DNA from 3 places in the Burkholderia sp. BCC0397 genome. Region 3 is predicted to be linked to each of the others. Evidence: predicted binding sites of a transcription regulator. Region 3 holds the regulator's gene; each other region holds the start of a gene.
The links. Region 3 encodes FNR, which switches genes on or off when oxygen is low (the NO sensors DNR and NnrR bind a similar motif). Its sites were predicted from a motif close to TTGATNNNNATCAA; they were not measured.
Positions count from the first base shown of each region.

Region 1: HWX03_RS04955 (universal stress protein) is a predicted target of FNR. The motif match lies at 3,479-3,492, and genes of this name have one in related genera.
Region 2: HWX03_RS04185 (TraR/DksA family transcriptional regulator) is a predicted target of FNR. The motif match lies at 2,720-2,733, and genes of this name have one in related genera.

Region 1 covers NZ_CADFDL010000001.1:1,105,150-1,110,891, forward strand. Annotated here, with positions in the region: gene HWX03_RS04940 (lysozyme inhibitor LprI family protein) at 72-476, shown strand; gene HWX03_RS04945 (response regulator transcription factor) at 543-1,190, opposite strand; gene HWX03_RS04950 (PAS domain S-box protein) at 1,187-3,289, opposite strand; gene HWX03_RS04955 (universal stress protein) at 3,610-4,080, shown strand; gene HWX03_RS04960 (cupin domain-containing protein) at 4,386-4,892, shown strand; gene HWX03_RS04965 (DedA family protein/thiosulfate sulfurtransferase GlpE) at 5,078-5,742, shown strand, end outside.
Region 2 covers NZ_CADFDL010000001.1:933,806-939,547, forward strand. Annotated here, with positions in the region: gene HWX03_RS04175 (undecaprenyl-phosphate glucose phosphotransferase) at 1-1,274, shown strand, start outside; gene HWX03_RS04180 (glycosyltransferase family 1 protein) at 1,428-2,600, shown strand; gene HWX03_RS04185 (TraR/DksA family transcriptional regulator) at 2,901-3,293, shown strand; gene polX (DNA polymerase/3'-5' exonuclease PolX) at 3,443-5,218, shown strand; gene ald (alanine dehydrogenase) at 5,264-5,742, opposite strand, start outside.
Region 3 covers NZ_CADFDL010000022.1:70,537-76,278, forward strand. Annotated here, with positions in the region: gene epsC (serine O-acetyltransferase EpsC) at 1-660, opposite strand, end outside; gene HWX03_RS35970 (hypothetical protein) at 797-1,030, opposite strand; gene HWX03_RS35975 (DUF3005 domain-containing protein) at 1,309-1,716, shown strand; gene HWX03_RS35980 (universal stress protein) at 2,201-2,668, shown strand; gene fnr (fumarate/nitrate reduction transcriptional regulator Fnr) at 2,772-3,518, shown strand; gene HWX03_RS35990 (LysR family transcriptional regulator ArgP) at 3,567-4,460, opposite strand; gene HWX03_RS35995 (LysE/ArgO family amino acid transporter) at 4,571-5,191, shown strand; gene HWX03_RS36000 (aldo/keto reductase) at 5,540-5,742, shown strand, end outside.

The sequences.
Region 1 (5,742 bases), on a different contig from region 3:
GGCGCGGCCCATGCACACGGGGCGCAGCAGGGCACCGGGTTCCACACTTCAACGAACAACAAGGAGCATCCATGCGTGTCTTGACCGGTCTGCTGGGCTCACTGGCGCTGGTGGCGAGCGTCGCCCATGCGCAGGCGAATTGCGCGGACGCGACGGATCAGGCGACGATGACGGCGTGTGCCGATCGTGCGTACAAGAAATCCGACGGGGAGTTGAACCGGACCTACCAGGCCGTTACCGCGCGCTTGCGCGATGCGCGGCCGCTCGCCGACAAACTCGTGAACGCGCAGCGCGCGTGGATCGCGTACCGCGATGCCGAATGCCATTTCTCGAGCGCGAATGCCGAGGGTGGCAGCGCGTACCCGATGGTCGTATCGACCTGTCTCGACGATCTGACGAAAGCGCGCACCGAGACGCTGAAGGGCTATCTGTCCTGCGAGGAAGGCGACCTCGCGTGCCCGGTGCCCGCGAAGTAACGTCGTGCGCGGGCCCGCTGAGGCCCGCACGACGCCGGCTACACGTCGTCCGTTACACGTCGTCTGTTACACGTCGTCCGTTTCGTCGAGCAGCTTGTGCCGCATCGCGTAACGCACGAGCGCCGCTTCGTGCGGCATCTGCATCTTTTCGAGGATCCGGGTCTTGTAGGTGCTGACCGTCTTCGCGCTCACGCACAGCGCATTCGCGATCTCGGTCAGCGTCTGGCCGGCGGCGATCCGTCGGAACACGTCGAATTCGCGGTCGGACAGCCGCTGGTGCGGCAGCGTCTCGGCCGGCTCGTTCAGGCTCTGCGCGAACTGCTCGGCCATCGCGAGGCTCACGTAGACGCCGCCCGACGCCACCTTCGTGACCGCGCCGACCAGCTCCGCACTCGCGCTTTCCTTCGTCAGATAGCCGGACGCGCCCGCGCGGAACGCACGCACCGCGTATTGCTGCTCCGCGTGCATCGTCAGCACGAGCACGCGCAGCGCGGGCTTCTCGTCCTTGATCTGCTTGATCAGCTCGACGCCGTTGCGGCCCGGCATCGACAGGTCGAGCACGAGTACCTGCGCGGGCGTTGCACGCACCAGCGCGATCGTCGACGGGCCGTCGCAGGCTTCGCCGGCCACCTCGAATCCGGTGGCGTTCTGGAGGATGTGCCGCAGACCGTCGCGTACGAGCGTATGGTCGTCGGCGATGAGCACCTTGATCATGTGATGAGCGTGTCCTGTTGAACGGTGGCGAGCGGAAATGAGACGGTAATCGAGAAACCGCGCGCGAGCGCGGTGTCGATCGTCACGGTGCCGCCCAGCATGTGCGCGCGTTCGCGAATGCCGATCAGGCCGAACGACTTGTCCTCGTGGGCCGGACCGCCGGGCGCCGCGCCGCGGCCGTTGTCCGCGACGCGCAGCACGCAAAAGCCTTCCTCGATGTCGAGCCGCAACGCCACGCGCGTCGCATCCGCATGGCGCGCGACGTTCGTCAGCGCTTCCTGGACGATGCGGAACAGCGTGGTCGCGCCCGTACTGGTGAACGTGAGGCCGCCCGTTTCGATGTGGCGCTCGACGTCGATCCCGTAGCGGTTCGTGAAATCGTTCGCGAGCCATTCGATCGCGGGCACGAGGCCGAGATCGTCGAGCATCACCGGCCGCAGGTCGGCCGCGATCCGCCGCACCGATGCGACCGTCGCGTCGATCAGCCGCCGCATGCCTTGCAGATGCATCTGCACGCCTTCGTCGGGCTGCGCGCGGCCGGGCATGCGCAGTTGCTGCTCGATGACCGACAGGTCCATCTTCAGCGCGGTGAGCTGCTGCCCGAGGTCGTCGTGCAGCTCGCGCGCGATGCGGGTTTTTTCCTCTTCGCGCACGTTCTGCAGGTTCGCCGACAGTTCGCGCAATTCCTCGCGCGATTGCTTCAGCGCGTTCTCGGCCCGCAGCCGCTCGGTGATATCGCGCAGCATCACCGTATAAAGCTTGCCCGACGCGTCGCGGATCTGCGAGATCGACGCTTCGATCGGGAATTCCTCGCCGTTGGCCCGCAGCCCGAACAGCACGCGCTGGCGGCCCATCTGCCGCTCGGACACGCCCGTCACGCCGAACTGGTCGACGTGCTTCGCGTGCGCCGCGCGGAACCGCTCGGGAATGAAGCGCGACAGCGGCGCGCCGATCGCCTCCATCGCGGACACGCCGAACACCTGCTCGGCCATCGGATTGAAGATCACGACCGTCTGCTTCTCGTCGATCGTGATGATCGCTTCCATCGACGAACGGATGATGCCCATCATCCGTGCCTCGTTGAGGCTGCCGCGGCTGCTCGCGCCGGCATCGGCACGGCCGCGCAGCAGCGCATGGACGAGCGCCGCGAATCCGAACGACGCGATCAGCCCGGCGGCGAGCACCGTGCCGGCCGCACGCTGCGCGCCGGTCGCGCTCGGCCGGCCGTCCGCGGAATAGGCGAGCGTCAGCGCCGTGCCGCCGAAATTCAGCGCATCGGTGCGCCGCATCAGGTCGGGCGACGCCGACGCTTCGTCGGTCGTCGTCTCGACGCTGACGATCGCGCGCGAATCGCCGCCGGCGGTCATCCACAGGTCGATCCCGCGTTCCGCGTCGAGCGCGCGCTCGACCAGGCGCCGCGGGCTCAGCGCCGCGAACAGCATCCCGTCGGCGCCGGCTTCGCGCGTGCCGGACGGCGTGGCGGCGGCCAGCGGCGAGGCCGTCACGGGCAGGAACAGCGTCAGGGTGCGGGCGTCGCGGGAGGCATCGTCGTCGGCAGGGTGGACGCCCAGCGCGATATCGCCGGTCCGCAGCGCGCGCGTGAGCGGTGCCGCGTCGAACGCGCCGAAGCGCACGACCGGCGAGTTCGAGGCAGGGGCGCTGAGCGTCGCTGCCGCGAGCGGATCGGCCGGCAGCGGCTTCGCGCCGGCCAGCGCGCCGCGCGCCGCGGGCGTCAGCGGCGCATAGCCGATCTGCCGGACCGGCGAGCGGCCGCTGTCGAGATCGAGCGTCTCCGCATACCGGCGCCATTGGCCGGGCGTCATGTCGCGGACGAGGCCGAATGCGCCACGCGCGCCTTCGAGCACGGCGACACCGGCCTGCAGTTCATGCCGCAGCATCGCGGTCACGTGCGTCGTGCGGCGCTCGAAACGCGTATGAACGGTGGCTTGCCACTGCTCGCGCACGAGCAGCGCGACGCCGAGCGACAGCACGGCGCCCGCGCACAGCGTAACGACGCCGGCCGCGAACGGCTGGCGTAACATGGTCTGGAGGCGCGTGGGCCCTCGGGCGTCCCGCGTCGGGGTTCCACTGGCGGTCATTCGATGGCCATTCTGTTGTTGGGGCTGCCCGCGGCACTCGGGCAACGCGGCAAAACCGGGGAAAACTCGCACCGGCTGCGTGCAACGACTATTTTGAGAATGAAATTGTGCGCGTTTTACACGTTTTTTGTAATGGGGTCAGTTGAAATTGCGGCAAACGGCGTGAAGCAGCGGGCGCGCCGGCCGCGCTTGACGCGCGTCAACGCGCGTGTCGGCACGTGGGGCAGACTGTTCGGCAGGCAAGCCGGCGCCGGGCCGGCTGGCGATAACGGGCCGTCGTTACGCAACGCGCGACGCACGCCCGATCGGAGGGACGGACCATGTACAAGCGGATTTTCGTCGGGCTCGACGGTGGCCCGAGCGCGCGTCTCGCGCTGAACGAGGCGATCCGGATCGCGACGGCGTCCGGCGGCGAAGTGACCTGTGCGTACGTCGTCGAGCATCGGCCGCAGCTCGTCGACGTCGACGCCGGCTTCGCCGCCGAGCACGACGGCGATGTCGCCGCGACCGATGCCGCGACGCCGGTGCTCGACGACGCGAAAGCGGCGCTCGCCCAGCAGCATGTGCGGGGCACGGTGCGCGCGCTCGACGCATACGGCGAGGACATCGCGACGGTGCTGATGCGCACGGCGGCCGAAGCCGACGCCGACCTGATCGTGATGGGCACGAGCGGGCGGCACGGCCTGCGCAGGCTGTTGCTCGGCAGCGTGGCGGAATCGCTGCTGCGCGCGGCCGACCGGCCCGTGCTGCTGGTACGGCACGACGAGCCGGGTGCGTCGGCGGCCGCGTAATCGACGCGATACGGCGCCGACGCTGTGCGCGCATCTGCGGGCGGCAGGGTGCCGCGCGTGTGGCCGGATTGTGGGCGGGATCGGGTGTGCCGCGCCGCGCCGCCGGGGCGCTCGCCGGTGCGCGATTGCGCGTCGACGGTTGCATCCCGGCACGCAGTTCTGGCAGCATCGGTGGGTATCCGCTTGTTCGCCGCGCGCATGGCCGCGGCGATCGACGCACGGACATCCGGCGGCACCCGGTCGCATGAATCGAGATCGGGCAGTCAGCCGGATGCCGGTTTTCTACCTTACCGACGTCATCTGCCATGCCGATTTCCGCGACCGACCTGATTCGCCAGTTCGACCTGCAGCCGCATCCCGAAGGCGGCTATTTCCGTGAAACCTACCGCGCGATCGATTCGGTCGTGCGTCCGGCCGACGGCGCGCCACGTGCCGCGTCGACCGCGATCTACTACCTGTTGTGCGACGGCGCGTATTCGTCGTGGCACCGCATCCGCTCCGACGAGGTCTGGCATTTCTATGCGGGCGATCCGATCGAAGTGTGGGTGCTCGACGCGCGCGACGGGCTGACGATCCACCGGCTCGGCAACCCGCTCACGCATCCGGGCACCGTGTTTCAGGCGGTCGTGCCGGCCGGAAGCTGGTTCGGCGCGCGCTGCGCGTCGCCGGAGCACGTCGCGCTCGTCGGCTGCACGGTGGCGCCGGGGTTCGAGTTCGCGGAATTCGAGCTGGCGGATGCGGCCGCGCTGGCGGCCGAGTTTCCCGACTACGCGGAACATGTCGCGCGACTCGCGCAGCGCTCCGACGCGTGACTGTCACGGTCGCGTCACGCCGCGCGCAAAGCCCTTGCCGACGGCCCGTGTTCCGCGCGATCGAGGCCAAACCCGTTTAGAATGCGCAGGATGCACCGGTCGGTCGCGGACATGCCGCGGCGGCCGTTGCGCTGCCGTACCGACGGCCCTGTCGCGCGGCCCGCATGTCTTCCAGGAGCGCCGCCGTGTGGCACTTTCCCATTGCTATTCCATCGTCGCTCGGCCCGTGGGCCGTGTTCGCGAGCGTGTTGATCACGCAGCTCGGCGTGCCGGTGCCGGCCGTGCCGATGCTGATTCTCGGCGGCACGATGGCGGCGATGGGGCAGGCGTCCTGGGTCAGCATGTTCGCGGCGGCGATCGGCGCGACGATGCTGGCCGATTCGCTGTGGTTCTTCATGGGCCGCACGCGCGGCCGGCGCCTGCTGAACGGCCTCGTGCGTTTCTCGCTGTCGCTCGACACGACGCTGCGCTTCGCGCGTAACGTATTCGAAAGGTACGGCGCGCCGCTGCTCGTGCTGTCGAAATTCCTGCCGGGCCTCGGCCTCGTGTCGGCGCCGCTGCTCGGCACGACCGCGATCGGCGTCGGCGTGTTCCTGTTCTGGGATCTGGCCGGCGCGTCGCTGTGGGCGGCGTTCTGGCTGATCGGCGGCGCGGCCATTCACGACCAGATCGTCCAGTTCGTGCTGTGGGTGCGCGCGAGCGGCGGCACGATCCTCGACGCGTTCCTCGCGATCTTCATCACGTTCCTGCTGTACCGCTGGGTGCGCCGCGTGCAGTTCCGCCGCTATCTCGCGCAGGTGCGCATCTCGCCGCCGCAGCTCGTCGAGATGATGACGTCCGACGAACCGCC
Region 2 (5,742 bases), on a different contig from region 3:
GCGCGATCGCGCTGCTGTGCGTGCTGACGGTGGCGTTGCTGCCGCGCTACCTGCGCACCGTGCGCGGCGGCGTGGCGGTGCAGGGCGGCGCGCAGGTGCTGACGCACACGCTGGTGGCGGTGGTGTGCGCGAGCGTGCTGACGGTGGCCGGCACGATGTGGATCATGAATCGCGGCGGCACGGTGACGACCCGCTGGATCGTGCGCACGGTGCTGGCCGGCGACGCGGCGCTGCTGCTCGGCCGCGCGGCGCTGCTGGCGCTCGCGCTGACGCGCGGCGACCCGCGTGCGCGGCAGCGCCGCGTCGCCGTCGTCGGCGCAACGGCTTACGGGCGCGTGGCGATCGAGCGGATGCAGCTCGCGCCGAACGGCCCCTTCGTGGCCGCGTGCGTATTCGACGACGATGCACAGGCCGCCGCGGGCGGCATCGGCGGCGTGCCGGTAATCGACGACTGGAACGCGTTGCGCGACCTGATTCGCGGCGGCGACATCGACGAAGTCTGGCTGACGCTGCCGATGTCGCACGAATGGCGGATCCAGCGCATCGTGCGCGAGTTGCGCGACGAGTTCGTCGAGTTGCGGCTGTTACCCGACGTGCGGCAGATGGCGGTCGTCGATCGCTCCGCGACCGACGTGCTCGGCATGCCGGCGATCAATCTCGCGACCACGCCGCGCTCCGCGCCGGAGCTGTGGGCCAAGTTCGCGTTCGACCGGCTGTTCGCGTTCGGCGTGCTGATTCCGTTGCTGCCGCTGCTGACGATGTTGGCGATCGCGGTCAAGCTGTCGTCGCCGGGGCCCGTGCTGTTCAGGCAGCGCCGCAAGGGCGTCGACGGCCGCGAGTTCCATATCCTGAAGTTTCGGACGATGCGCGTGCATCGCGCGCAGCCGGGTGTCCTGCGGCAGGCGTCCCGCAACGATTCGCGCATCACGCGCGTCGGCGCGTTCCTGCGGCGCACGTCGCTCGACGAGCTGCCGCAGTTCTTCAACGTGCTGTTCGGGCAGATGTCGGTGGTCGGCCCGCGTCCGCACGCGATCGAACACGACGATTTGTATCGGCAACTGATCGACTGCTACATGTACCGCTACCGCGTGCGGCCCGGCATCACCGGATGGGCCCAGGTGAACGGCTATCGCGGCGAGACGCGCAAGGTCGAGGCGATGGAGGCGCGCGTGAAGTTCGATCTGTTCTACATGCAGAACTGGAGCTTCTGGTTCGACATCAAGATCATCCTGATGACGGTGGTGCGCGGCTTCATCGGGCGCAATGCGTTCTGACGATACGTAAGCGCAGCGGAAGCCGTAGGTTGTGCGGTCGAACGTACCGACCGGAGCGACGGCGGCGGACACACTGACGGCACAGCAGCATCTCGCGCAGCGGGGTGTCCGGCGGCGCTTCATCACGCCGCAGCCATCGGAGCAGTCACGATCATGTCAACGTCGATTCGGGAGCGAAGCGCATCGGTACTGCAGGAAGCACGTGCGGAGCGGAGTGTCGGCACCGCCGCGTACACCGCGCGCTTGCGCCGCCTCGCGATCAACGGAAAATTCACGGCGCAGCGCATGACGGGCGTGCAGCGCGTGGCCTACGAACTGACGGCCGAACTCGCGCGCATCGCGAGCGCCGACGACGCGCCGTCGCTCGTCGTGCCGCCCGATCACGATCCGGCAGCCATGCCGGGCGGCGCGCGGTCGCAGGCCGCCGGACGCTGGCACGGCACGCTGTGGGAACAGTGGACGTTGCCGCGCACGACGCGTGGCCGGACCCTGCTGAGCCTGTGCAACATCGGCCCGCTGGCGAAGCGCGATCAGTTGCTGATGATTCACGATGCGGCGATTTTCGATCTGCCGGCCGGCTATTCGTTCGCCTTTCGCCTGTGGTACCGATTCGCGTTCGCGATCCTGAAGCGGCGCGCGCGCCATATCGTCACGGTGTCGCATTTCTCGCGGGCGCGGCTGGCCGCGCGGCTGGGAGTGCCGCCTGCACGGCTGTCCGTCGTGCCGGGCGCTGTCGACCACATCGACCGGATCGATGCCGACCCCGGCGTGCTGGCGCGCCTGAATCTCGAGACGGACGGCTACGTGCTGTTCGTCGGGTCGCTCGCGCCCGGCAAGAACCTCGTGCGGGCGCTGGCCGCGATCGCGTTGATGCGGGCGTCGCACCCGACGTTGCGCTTCGTGATCGCGGGCGGCGCCAATGCGAAGATATTCGGTGTCCGCGAGGCCGGCCTGCGCGAAGGCGATCCGTACGTGACATGGGCCGGTTACGTGACCGACGGCGAACTGAAGGCACTGTACGAGCATGCGGGCTGCTTCGTTTTTCCATCGTTGTACGAAGGATTTGGCCTGCCTCCGCTCGAGGCGATGCGGTGCGGTTGCCCCGTCATCGTGTCGCATGAAGGTTCGCTGCCGGAAGTCTGTAGCGGGGCGGCGCTGTTCTGCGATGCCTATTCGCCGCCGGATATCGCCGCAGCCATCGCTCGCGTGATGGACGATCCCGAACTGCGTGCGCGGCTGCGCACGACGGGCCGCGAGCATGCGCAACAGTACAGCTGGCAACGCTCGGCGCGCGCGTTGCTCGACATCGTCCGTTCCGATGCCTGACGGTTGGTGACGCCGTTCAGCGCCACGGCGCGATCGATGCCGGAAGCGTCTGCGTCAGACCAATCCGGCGACGCCGTGTTTTCGCGTCGGTCCCCGATTTTCGGCCGGGTGGCCGGCCGCTGATTCCGGTCAACACACGCGTGTTCAATGGGTTTATCCTGCGTCGAATGCGTCCGGCGTTTCGCACGTCCGGCCGCCCATCCGGATGCGACGGCGCAGGTCATGCCTGCATGCCGCGCACTGGCGCGATACCGCGCGCCGCTCTTTTTTCGCGCGGAACCCGGAACAGGAGAGACGGCCATGTCGCTCGACCCACAACAACGACAGACGCTGAAGCTGCGGCTGAACGAGAGCGAGCAGGCGCTGCGTGCGGAGATCCGCACGAGCGAAGACCACCGCGCGTCGGAATCCTATGCGGACCTTGCCGGCGCGGCGCCGGACGAGGGGGACGAGGCGAACGCCGACCTGTTCGTCGACGTCGATCATGCATTGATCGGCATGAAGCTGACCGAGCTGCGCGCGATCGGCCGCGCCCATCAGCGGATGCGCGACGGCAGTTACGGCGAATGCATCGACTGCGACGGCTCGGTCGGCTACGAGCGCCTGCTGGCGCGCCCGACCGCCGAACGCTGCACGCATTGCCAGTCGCTCTACGAGCGACGCTACGCGACGACGCCACGCGCGTCGCTCTGACGTCGCGGCTTCAACCGCGCTGCACGCGCGGTGCGGCCGGCGTAGGATGACCAACGTGCGCCCGGCGGCGTCGACATGCGGCGCCGGGCGGGCAGACGCCGTCGCGCAGGCGCGCGGCGCCATCCACGTGGAAGGGAGCCACGCCGATCATGCCGATCCACAATGCCGAGTGCGCAGCCGTGTTCGCCGAGATCGCCGACATGCTCGAGATCCAGGGCGCCAACCCGTTTCGCGTGCGCGCGTACCGCAACGCCGCGCGTACGGTCGCCGACTACGGCCGCGATATCCCGACGATGATCGCGAACGGCGACGATCTCGGGAAGATTCCGTCGATCGGGGCCGATCTCGCGGCGAAGCTGCGCGAGATCGCCGCGACCGGCACCTGCGAACTGCAGCAAACCTTGCGTCATGCACTGCCGGGCGCGATCGTCGAGCTGCTCGATGTGCCCGGGCTCGGCGCGAAACGCGTGAAGGCGCTGCATGACGCGCTGCACGTCGATTCGCTCGAACAGTTGCGTGCCGAAGCGAAGAGCGGGCATGTGCGCGAGCTGCCGGGCTTCGGCGCGAGAACCGAAGCGCATCTGCTCGAAGCGATCGACGATCGCCTGCAGCGCGAGCCGCAACGCTTTCTGCTGCCCGACGCCGCGCATGCGCTGATGCCGTTGCTCGAACGCCTGCGTGCGGTGGCCGGCGTCGGCAAGGCCGTGCCGGCCGGCAGCTTCCGCCGCCGCCGCGAGACGGTCGGCGATCTCGACATCCTCGTCACCGCCCGCGATCCGGTTGCGGTCGCCGAAGCGTTCGTCGGCTACAGCGACGTGGCGCGCGTGCTCGCGCACGGCAAGACCCGGTCGAGCGTGACGCTTGCCAGCGGGTTGCAGGTCGACCTGCGCGTCGTCGATGCCGATGCGTTCGGCGCGGCGCTCGTCTACTTCACGGGATCGAAGGCGCACAACATCGCGCTGCGCAGGATCGCGCAGGCCGGCGGCCTGAAGATCAACGAATACGGCGTGTTTCGCGGCGACGAGCGGATTGCCGGCGCGACGGAGGCCTCGGTCTACGCGGCCATCGGACTGCACGAGGTGCCGCCCGAGTTGCGCGAGGATCGCGGCGAGATCGATGCGTCGCGCGCCGGCACGCTGCCGGCGCTGGTCGAGCGCAAGCATCTCCATGGCGACCTGCACGCGCATACCGATGCATCGGCCGGCCGCGACGGCCTGCGCGCGATGGCCGACGCCGCGCGTGCACGCGGGCTCGCCTACCTGGCCGTCACCGACCGTGCCCCGCCTGATGGCGATCGCGACGGCTTCGACTGGCTCGCGCGCCAGCTCGACGAAATCGATCGCGTCAACGCGACCTTCGACGATTTCGTGTTGCTCAAGGGCGTGGAAGCCGGCATTCGCGAGGACGGCAGCCTCGATGTACCCGACGCGATGCTCGGCCGGCTCGATCTCGTGGTCGGCGCGGTACGCGACGGCTTCGACCTGTCGCGCGGCGCGCAGACCGATCGCATGCTGCGCGCGATGGACCATCCGCATTTCACGATTCTCGCGCATCCGACCGGCCGGGTGCTCGGCGAGCGCGACGCCTGCGAACTCGATGTGCCGCGCGTGCTCGCGGGAGCCGCCGCGCGCGGCTGCTTCGTCGAACTCGATGCGCAGCCGCGGCGATTCGACCTGCCGGACGTCTGGTGCCGCGAGGCCGCGAAGGCCGGCGTGCCGGTCGCGATCGGTTCGGATGCATGCCGCGCGGACGAACTCGACAACCTCGCGTTCGGCGTCGATCAGGCTCGGCGCGGCTGGCTGACGCGGCAGGACGTGCTGAACACGCGCACGCTCGCGCAACTGCGGCCGCTGCTGGCGCGCACGATGGGCGGTGCGGGCAGCGCGGGTGGTGGCGCGAAGCGGAGCCGGTCGAAGGGCGGGTGAACGCAACGCGGCCGGCCGCGACGCGTTCAACTCATGCCCGCACCGTCACGCAAGCACGCCGGTGGCCGGGACGTAGGGCAGGCCGAGCGCCAGCGCGACCGCTTCGTACGTGATGCGGCCGTCGCACACGTTCAAGCCCGCGCGCAGATGCGGATCGTCGAGCATCGCCTGTTTCCAACCCTTGTCGGCGAGCGCGAGTGCATGGCCGAGCGTCGCATTGTTCAGCGCAAAGGTCGACGTGCGCGCGACCGCGCCGGGCATGTTCGCGACGCAGTAGTGGACCACCCCGTCGACGACGAAGGTCGGCGCCGCGTGCGTGGTCGCATGCGAGGTCTCGAAGCAGCCACCCTGATCGATCGCGACGTCGACGACGACCGCGCCCTTGCGCATCGTCGCGATCATGTCGCGCGTGACGAGCCGCGGCGCCGATGCGCCCGGCACGAGCACGGCGCCGATCACGACGTCGGCATCGCGCACGGCTTCGTCGACCGTATGCGCATTCGAGCAGACGGTCGCGATCCGGT
Region 3 (5,742 bases):
GCGCTCGCCGATGATCGCGGTTTCGCCGATCACGACACCGGTGCCATGGTCGATGAAGAAGCTCGGGCCGATCTGCGCGCCGGGGTGGATGTCGATGCCGGTCGCCGAGTGGGCGATTTCATTGATGAAGCGCGCGAGCAGCGGCACGCCGAGCTGGTGCAGCGCATGCGCGAGCCGATGGTGCATCATCGCCAGCACGCCGGGGTAGCACAGCAGGATCTCGGTGATGTGCTGCGCGGCCGGATCGCCCGCGTACGCGGCCTGGATGTCGCTGACGAGCAGCGCGCGGATCGCCGGCAACTGCCGGCCGAATTCGCGCGCGATCTCGAACGCGCGTTCGTCGAGCTCGGCGAACGGCGTATCGACATGCTCGGGCAGGAACGGCAGCGCGCGGCGAATCTGCTCGGACAGGACGCGCAGCGTGCTTTCGAGCGTGTGGCCGACGTAGTAGTCGACGCTTTCGTCGGTCAGGTCGGGCGCGCCGTAGTGCGTCGGAAACATCGACGCGCGCAGGCCGGTCACAATCTTGCAGATCGCATCGCGCGACGGCAGTTCGCGAATGCCGCGCGGATGGCGCGTGCGATGGAGTTCCTCGCGCGACTCGCGCAAGCCGGCGACGATTTCTTCGAGGCCCCACTGACGGGCGGGTGATGTCGACATAAGCCAATGCGGGCAGCCGCGCTCGGTTGCACGGCCGCTAATAAAGTGACGGGTTCCGCAAGATTACCGCGTTTTTTGTCGGGGAGCGGCCCCCCGGGGATCGGCCGGACGGCCGACGCTGTTCGAATACGACGGCTCACTTCGAGATGCTGCTTGCGTCGATCCAGCGCACGGCCCAGTCGCGCGCGTGCGCGATCGCGTCGCCTTCGTCGTTGAACTGGAGCTCGATCGGAAAAAACCGGTTCGCCACGAGCTCCCCGTCGCTCGATCGGGAGATCACGACATAGGGCTTGAATGAACCGTCGCTGGCGCGTGCGGGCGCGCAATTCAACAGATAACCGCGGTGCGTGAAGGCAGTAGTCGCTTGCATGAATCCGCCACCTCTAGTCCCTTGCTTTGTTGTTCACTACCCGTCTTTAAGGGTGCTGCGGCGCCCCGGCGCGGGCAGAGGCGGCGAGACTCCATCCCCTGTCGCCGCTTCGCAGGAAAAGAATCATACTCTGTAGAAAACGCGTCTTCTAGCTGAAATAAATCATGACAAATCAGTGCGCGTCGCGCGACCGCGGCGATCGCCCGCGCGCCTTTTCCCGTCGTGCCCGGAACGGGATTTGCTTCGATCCGGAGCGTGTCGCCGCCAGGAGAGCCGCGATGGAATCATCCGCTCAAACCGCGCGTGCGCATCCGCGCAGCATCGAACTCGACAACGACGACACGCACGACAGCACGGTCGACACCGACGGCAAGAACCGCGAAGCGTCGCGCCTCGCCGGGGCCGGGCCGATTTCGCCCGACCAGATCACGCGCAGCAACGCGTCGCTCGTCAACGCGATGCCGGAAGCCGGCGACGGGCTCGCCGGGTTCGACAGCCGCCCCGACGGCAATCATCCGATGTTCGCGTTGCGCGCCGGCTACAGGGTGATCGAGAAAGGCTTCGCCGCGCCGCCTGCGGGCGACGCGCCGTTCGGTCCCGTTCACCGGATGTACGGCAGCGCGTACTGGCCCGGCCACAGCCGCCGGCCGGAGCGCATCATCGAGTTGACGGTCGTGCCGGGATAGCCGGCGCGGCGTTTGAATCGATCGTTCGTTTGGGAATCGCCATGGGTCGATGACGGTGAATCGGCGCGCGCGATTCAACCGCGCACCGATACTCGCTCGCACGGTGCCGGAGCGAATGACTCCGCGCATGGGCATGGGCATTCGCCGTCATGCATGCCGTGCATCGCATCGACGCACATGCGTTGACCGAAGTCATGGCGCCACGGCGCAGTTGCGATTGAATGGCGATACGTGAGGCGCATCGACTTGCTTGCCGTGCCGGGTCGATGCGCGCGCCGAACACACGACGCACATCGCGCAATGCAGCATGCGTCGCGCGCATGGCCACGCACGTCATCCACAGAAATCGCGCGGCTGCGCGGCACGGCGGGTATCTCGCTGCACGATCGTGCCCGTTGGTTTACTCTGCCTCGCAGCATCGCGCATTGCTCAGCCCGATCGGCCATCCGGCCGACTTCGTTTCAACCCGCCACTCGGAGACACTATGTACAAACGTATTCTGGTTGCCGTCGACGGCAGCGACACGTCCCGCCATGCGTTCGATGCCGCGCTGACGCTCGCGAAAGCGCACGGCGCGGAGCTGCAGCCGTTCTACGTCGTCGAGAACGCCGCGATCTACTACAACGTGCCCGGCTACGATCCGTCCGTGCTGCGCGATCAGCTCGTCGCGCAGGGCAACACGCTCGCGCAGGATTTCGCGAAGCTGATGCAGGCCGCCGGCGTGAAAGGCGAAACGCGGCTGAACGAAGCGACGTCGCTCAACGACGTATCGTCGCTGATCCTCGATGGCGCGAAAGCGTTCGGCGCCGATCTGCTCGTGCTCGGCACGCACGGCCGCCGCGGCTTCCGCCGCCTCGTGCTCGGCAGCATCGCCGAACAGTGCGTGCGCCACGCGACGCTGCCCGTGCTGCTGATTCCGGCGGCCGCCAACGCGGACGAGCCGGCTGCCTGAGCGGCGTTCGGCAGGCGCGGCCGGTCGCGACGTTTTGTCACCCGACAGCGGCAACTTGCGGTGGGACAATGATTTCGTCGATTCAACGCCGGAGTAAACGATCATGCTGACGCCCGTCGCCACCCGCCCTGCCGCCACGCCCCATGCCGCTAGCTGGGCTCCCCGTCAGGCCCCGCACTGCTCGTCGTGCGCGATGCGGCATCTGTGCATGCCGCAGGGCCTGGCGCCCGAAGCGCTCAGCCGCCTCGAGTCGGTCATCTGCGCGGCACGCCCGGTCAAGCGCGGCGAAGCGCTGTTCCGCGAAGGCGACGCATTCGACAACCTGTACGCGGTGCGCTCGGGTTCGCTGAAAACCGTCGCGACGCGCCACGACGGCCGCGAACAGGTCACGGGCCTGCACCTCGCCGGCGAAGCGCTCGGCCTCGACGGCATCTGCGACGATACGCATCCGCGCACCGCGGTCGCGCTGGAAGACAGCTCGGTCTGCGTGATTCCGTACAGCGCGCTCAAGGCGTTATGCTCGGAAGCCGGCTCGATGCAGTTGCGCATGCACAAGCTGATGAGCGAACAGATCGTGCGCGAAACGTCGCAAACGATGCTGCTCGGCTCGCTGAATGCCGAAGAGCGCGTCGCCGCTTTCCTGCTCGACGTCTCGTCGCGCTACCTGAAGCGCGGCTACTCGCCGTCGGAATTCAACCTGCGGATGACGCGCGAGGACATCGGCAGCTATCTCGGCATGACGCTCGAAACGGTCAGCCGCACGCTGTCGAAATTCCAGAAGCGCGGCCTGATCGAAATGCAGGGCCGCCACGTGCAGATCGTCGACTTCGACGGCCTGCAGCACCTCTGACCCCGCACGGCGCGCGCCCGTCGCACGCCGCTTGCATCACCTCGCCGGTCAATCGAGAAACAGCGCGGCACGCGCCTTCAGCGCCGCGCTGAAATCGTCGAGCCAGCCGATCGACAGACGCCAGCTCTGCCAGTACAGATCGATGTCGATGGTTCGCCCGCGCGACATGTCGATCAATTCACCTGCCGCCAGTTGGCGGTCGACCATCCGGTCCGGGCACATCCCCCATCCCAATCCCGTTTCGCACGCGCGCAGATAGCCCGCGACGTGCGGTATCCAGTGCTGCGGCGGATCGAGATCCGCGCGCGTCACGCGCCGAATGAAGCGCGCCTGCAAGCCGTCCTTCGGATTGAACATCACGCATGGCGCGCGGCGCAGCGCATCGCGCGTAATCCCCGCGTCGAAATAACGTGCGTAGAACGCCGGCGAGCACACCGCGCGATAGCGGATCCGCCCGAGCCGCTCCGACCGGCATCCCTGGATCGGCTCGGCCTGCGCGGTCACGGCGCCCTGCACGCTGCCGTCGCGGATGCGCGAGGCCGTGTAATCCTGATCGTCGATCACGAGGTCGAGCAGCGTCTCGCGCTCCGTGCAGAACGGCCCGACCGCGTCGATGAACCACGTCGCGACGCTGTCGTCGTTGACGGCCACGCGCAACGTCGGCCACGCGCTCGCGATCTGGCCCGGCAATGCGGGCATTCGGCCGCCCAGTTCGGCTTCCAGCAACTGCACGCGTTCGGTATGCCGGCACAGCAGCGCGCCCGAGGTGGTCGCGACACACGGCTGCCCGCGCTTGACGAGCACGCTGCCGACCCGCTCCTCCAGCAGCTTCACGCGCTGCGACACCGCCGACGGCGTGACATTCAGCTCCTTGGCCGCCCGCTCGAACGAACCGTGCCGGATCACGGCCGCGAGGGCATCGAGCAACGCGTAGTCGAGCATTAGATTTCCTTAATCTGCATTAGGTGATTTAGCTTCTCTTATTCCCCTGCCGATCGCAGACTAGCGCTACCCGATTCATTCGTCTACTGCTTCCACGGCTGTCCCTCATCATGAACTGGCTCGCTTTTTCCCACGGCGCCGCACTGTGTGCGTCGCTCATCGTCACCATCGGCGCGCAGAACGCGTTCGTGCTCCGGCAAGGCATCATGCGCTCGCATGTCGGCAAGATCGTGCTGCTGTGCGCGGTGTCCGACATGATCCTGATCGGCGCGGGCGTCGGCGGCGCATCGGTGCTCGTCGAACGCTATCCGACCTTCGTCCATGCGGTGCTGTACGTCGGCCTCGCGTATCTCGCGTGGTTCGGCATCAACGCGCTGCGCCGCGCGTTCAAGCCGGGCCACGACACGCTCGACGTCCGCGGCGACGCGGTCGCGCCGCCGCCGCAGAGCGCGCTCTCGATCGTGCTGATGACGCTCGCGTTCACGTGGCTCAACCCGCACGTGTATCTCGACACGTTCCTGCTGATCGGCACGGCCGGTGCGCGCGAGCCGGAAGGCGGGCGGCTCGCGTTCGCGATCGGCGCGATGACGGCCAGCGTCGTGTGGTTCCTCGGGCTCGGCTATGGCGCGCGATTGCTGGCGCCGTGGTTCCGCAAGGCGGTCGCGTGGCGCGTGCTGGACGGCGCGATCGGCAGCATGGTGCTGTTTCTCGCGGCGGTGCAGTTGCGCTGACGGACCCGTCTGCGCACGGGCGGCCGCCTGCCGCCCGGCTTGCCCTCCGCGTCGGCGCCACGCCAGCGCAACTTGCCTGATTTCCGTCGCACACCCCGCCGCAAAAATTCGCTCCCGATCGAACACAGCCGCACGGCATGCTCACGCAGCGGACACGGTATCCGCCATCTGCCGCAAGCCGTCCACCATCGCGGCATCACTCCGCCTGCACGAATCGAAACGATCGGCGAGAATGTCCGGTGTCCCGCGACAACGGCGGAACCGCACCGCGCATCCTGCCGTCCCGCCGCAATCGCCTCGGCCCATCCCGCAGTTCAATCCCGTTATCTGCAGTTATCGGAGTGGAACATGGCACATCGCACCCTCGGCACCTCCAGCATCCAGGTTTCGCCGCTCGCGTTCGGCGGCAACGTCTTCGGCTGGACCGTCGACGAAAACGCATCGTTCGCGTTGCTCGACGCGCTCGCCGACACCGGCATCAACTTCATCGACACGGCCGACGTCTATTCGGCCTGGGTTCCCGGCAACCACGGCGGCGAATCGGAAACGAT